One region of the Amycolatopsis sp. NPDC003676 genome, then DNA from elsewhere that is predicted to be linked to it. Evidence: riboswitches for the same ligand, from Rfam matches in the RefSeq annotation. Region 1 holds a riboswitch; the other holds the start of a gene.
What was found. A riboswitch is a leader RNA that binds a small molecule or an ion and turns the genes downstream of it on or off. The one in region 1 is predicted to bind S-adenosylmethionine.

Region 1 (2,195 bases):
CAACCACACTCTGCGGCCCACGAACCACCTGACTAACAAACGCCCCCCGATCAGAAATCCAAGACAGCGCAGCGTCAGCCCGCTCCCCACGCACCCCCAACCGGAACCGAGCAATCGGCGTATCCCCAATACGGGTGAGCCCACCACCAATAGTGGCAAGTTCGACGTCGAAGCGACTAGCCGCCTCAGGCAGCAACGCACCCACCGACGCGAACCCGATCAGCACGACGTCGACCGCGCGGTCGTACTTCGCGGACTGGGCGCGCGAGGTCTCGATCGACGGCAGCACTGCCTGCGCGGTCCAGCTGTCCGGCGTCGAGATGAGGTCGAGCACCGTGCCGCGCTCGACGATCGCGCCGTTGTCGAGCACCGCGACGTCGTCGCAGACTCGGCGGACGACGTCGGCGTCCGGCGTGGTGACGACGACCGTCACGCCAAGCTCGGCGCGCGCCCGGTCGAGCACGGCGAGCACCGCGCCGGCGTCTTCCGCTGAAACTCCGGCGGTCGGGTCGTCGGCGAGCAGCACGGCCGGTCCGGCGGCGAGCGCCTTGGCGACCGCGACCCGGCGGAGCTGGCCGTCGGTGAGTTCGTCCGGCTTCTGCGCGGCGCGCGGGGTGAGGCCGACCAGGTCGAGCAGCGAGCCGACCCGGCTGCGCCGCTGTGGGCCGTCGACGCCGAGTTGCTCCAGCGGGCTGGCGATGTTGCCCGCGATGGTGCGCTCGGCGAGCAGCTCCGGCTTGGTCCCGACGACCCCGAGCTGGCGGCGGATCTCCCGCAGCCGCTTGCCGTCGAGGGTCGCGGTGTTGAGGCCGTCGAGCCGCACGACGCCGCGGTCGGGGCGCTCCTGCAGCGCGATGCAGCGGGCGAGGGTGGACTTGCCGGAGCCGGACGGACCCACGATTCCGAACAGCGAGCCGGCTTGCACGTCAACGCTCACGTCGCGCAGTGCGGCGACACGATTTCCGTGGAAGGGAAAGGACTTGGACACGTTTTCGACAGTGATCACGAAAGGGCTCCAGGCAAACGAGGCGCGGCGCCGGATCCGGGCGCGCCAAGGCGTCATCGAATTACCGTCCACAGTGGACGGCGCAAGAAACTGCGGAAAAAACGATCAGGCGATGACCATGGAGCGTTGACACGCGGATACCGTGCGGCGACCTTCGTCGACTACGCGCCGGCGGGTCAGCAGGAGCGGGCGGGTGACCCTCTTCATCGAAAACAGCCTCCATCGGTCCTGGCGGTAGCACCTGCCCTGCGGAGGGTGGTTGCTGCGACTTCGGCGAGCCAGGTCTCTCAGTCGCTCGGGATGGACGCTTTCGAGTAAAGCCGATCCCATTGGCTGAACGCAAGCGCGTTGGTGCAGATCACACGTCTGGTGGTGCCCGCATACCGGAACAGCCCGTCCAGGACCCGGAAACCCGGAACCTCGGTTCCCGAACATTGCCTCGACCTGTGGAACCCTCGCGACGGCCCCCGGCCACGAACGAGTTCGTTCCACTGTGGACGATCAAGAATCTTTGTGGAACAAGAGTTTTCCCGTTGTCAAGTGATGCGCACTCCCGGGCCTCGACGCCCGGGGCGCCGGGTCCGCGATCGGGTCGAGATAGGTCACCGAAGCGAAGCACCTCGAACCGGCGGCACTGAACAATCCGGGCCGGGGAGCAATCAGACTCCCCCGAATGCCACGGCCTTGACGAGCCGCCCGTCACAGGTAGCGGGCCATTTCGGCCGCACTCGCGCGATGACCGAGAGTAGCTGCGAGGCCCGGAATGCCCCACGATCAGCGACGACGCAAGATCATCAGGCAACGCACCGAAATCAACGCCCCGCACCCGGAATACCCGCCGCGCCGCCGCGGTTGGACGTCACAAGCGAGCGCCGTGGGAGGGGGGTCAGTTTCCGGCTGCCGCGATCCGCGCGAACGCGTGCACGTCCAGCTGCTCCCCGCGCGTCTTCGGGTCGATCCCCGCTTCGGCTAGCAACTCGCCAGCCCGCTCGGCGGAACCAGCCCACCCCGCCAGCGCGGCCCGCAAAGTCTTGCGCCGCTGCGAAAACGCCGCGTCGACCACCGCGAACAACCGCGCGCGATCCACCCCGGACACCGGGTCAGTCCGGGTGAACGAGACCAGCGCGGAGTCGACGTTCGGCACCGGCCAGAACACCGCGCGCGGCACCGCGGCGACCTTTCGCGCCGG
Region 2 (2,195 bases), on a different contig from region 1:
CATTGCAACGACTCCATCGCGGCCGCCCGGTCGCCCGCGACGGCCTTCTCCGCGACCGCGAAGCCGGTCACGTCGGCGCGTCCGGTGTGGTAGCGGCGGACCGCCTGCTCGTCGATGACTCCCCCGGTGTCGGCGACCAGCTGCGTCGCTGCCGAGGACAGTTCGCGCAGGTCCGAGCCGACCGAGTCGAGCAGAGCCATCAGGCCCGCGCCGTCGATCTTGCCGCCCGCGCGGCGCACCTCGTTGCGGACGAACGCCTCGCGCTCGGCCGGCTTGGTGAGCTTCGGGCATTCGGTGATCTCCGCGCCCGCTTTTTTCAACGCGCCAGGCAGCGCCTTCGCGGCCTTGCTCCGCCCGCCGCCGCTGTGCACGACCACGAGGACGATGCCGTCGGCGGGCGCCTTCACGTACGCCAGGACCGCGTCGGACAGCTCCTGCGAGATGTCCTGCGCCGACTCCAGCACGATCACGCGGCCCTCGGCGAACAATGACGGGCTGACCAGCTCAGCCAGTACGGGCGGTGTGAGATCGGACACCCGTGTCCGCGTGAGGTCCGCCGTCGGGTCCGCGGCCTTGGCCGCGTCGAGGGACGCTCGCACAGCCCGTTCGATGAGCAGTTCTTCCTCGCCCGTGACGAGGTGCAGCGGCGCGGGTGCGGTGGTCACCTCGCCATCCTCTCACCCGGTCGCCGGGCCGTCCGCTCCGGTGATGTGGGCCGCCTCCGTGGCACGAGCTGATCGGGATGTCGTACGGTGTAGCCGAGGACGCGCCCACCGGCGCTCCGACAACCGAATACCGCTCATCCAGAGGGGCAGAGGGAACGGCCCGACGAAGCCCCGGCAACCGGCGTACAGCCTGTCATCCCGCGATCGCGGGATAGCTGACGACCACGGTGCCAATTCCGGCCCGCTTCGGCGGGGCAGATGAGGAAAGGAACCTCGCGATGACTGCAGCCCTCAGCGCCACCTCCGCCAACAAGACGATCGACCTCGGTCCGGCCGTCGAACTGGTGTCGAAGGAAGAAGGGCACCGGCAGCCGCTCGCTCCGGAATTCGTCTCCGCCGAAGACTTCTCGCCGCTCGAGGTCGCCTACGACTTCGGCCGCGTCCGCCGCGAGGACATCGAGGCGGGCCCGCGCAACATCTGGCGTTACAAGAAACTCCTTCCCGTCCCCTCGACCGTCGAGGAGACTCCGAACACCGAACCCGGCTGTACCCGGCTCGTGCGCGCCGACCGGCTCGCGAAGGAGCTCGGCCTCAAGAGCCTGTGGGTCAAGGACGACACCGGCAACCCGACGCACTCGTTCAAGGACCGCGTGGTCGCCGTCGCGCTCGCCGCGGCCCGCGAGTTCGGTTTCGAGGTCCTCGCGTGTCCCTCGACCGGCAACCTGGCCAACGCGACCGCCGCCGCGGCGGCCCGCGCCGGCTGGCGGTCGGTCGTGCTGATCCCGAAGAGCCTCGAGCGCGCGAAGATCCTCACCACCGCGGTCTACGACGGCGACCTGATCGCCGTCGACGGCAACTACGACGACGTGAACCGGCTCGCCACCGAACTGGCCGGCGAGCACCCGAAGTGGGCGTTCGTGAACGTCAACGTCCGCCCGTACTACTCCGAGGGCTCGAAGACGCTCGCCTACGAGGTCGCCGAGCAGCTCGGCTGGCGCATCCCCGAGCAGATCGTCGTGCCGATCGCCTCCGGTTCCCAGCTCACCAAGGTGGACAAGGGTTTCCGCGAGCTGGGCCAGCTCGGTCTCGTGGACGCCAGCCCGTACAAGGTGTTCGGCGCACAGGCCACCGGCTGCTCGCCGGTCTCCACCGCGTACCGCAACGGCCACGACGTGGTCCAGCCGGTGAAGCCGGACACCATCGCCCGCTCGCTGGCGATCGGCAACCCGGCCGACGGCCCGTACGTGCTCGACGTGGTCAACCGCACCGGCGGCGCGATCGAGGACGTCACCGACGAAGAGGTCGTCGAAGGCATCCGGCTGCTCGCGCGCACCGAAGGCATCTTCACCGAGACTGCGGGCGGCGTCACCGTGGCGACCGCGAAGAAGCTCGTAGAAACCGGCAAGCTCGCGACTCCCTACCGCCGCTGATCGTCTTCCCGCACGCGGGCGCCGGTGCCTCCGCCTACCGGGTGTTCGCCAAGCGTATGGCCCAGGACTTCGACACCGTGGTGATCCAGTACCCCGGCCG

Region 2: it holds a riboswitch for S-adenosylmethionine, as region 1 does, so the genes downstream of both, thrC (threonine synthase) here and ACWDNU_RS31735 (methionine ABC transporter ATP-binding protein) in region 1, are expected to answer to the same signal.

What each region holds. Positions count from the first base shown of each region.
Region 1 is NZ_JBSFNS010000075.1:208-2,402, forward strand. Features, by position in the region: gene ACWDNU_RS31735 (methionine ABC transporter ATP-binding protein) at 1-1,006, opposite strand, end outside; SAM riboswitch class I at 1,223-1,313, opposite strand; gene rsmA (16S rRNA (adenine(1518)-N(6)/adenine(1519)-N(6))-dimethyltransferase RsmA) at 1,893-2,195, opposite strand, start outside.
Region 2 is NZ_JBSFNS010000102.1:27,386-29,580, forward strand. Features, by position in the region: gene holA (DNA polymerase III subunit delta) at 1-665, opposite strand, end outside; SAM riboswitch class I at 797-930, shown strand; partial or broken gene thrC (threonine synthase) at 944-2,074, shown strand; partial or broken gene ACWDNU_RS36430 (thioesterase II family protein) at 2,137-2,195, shown strand, end outside.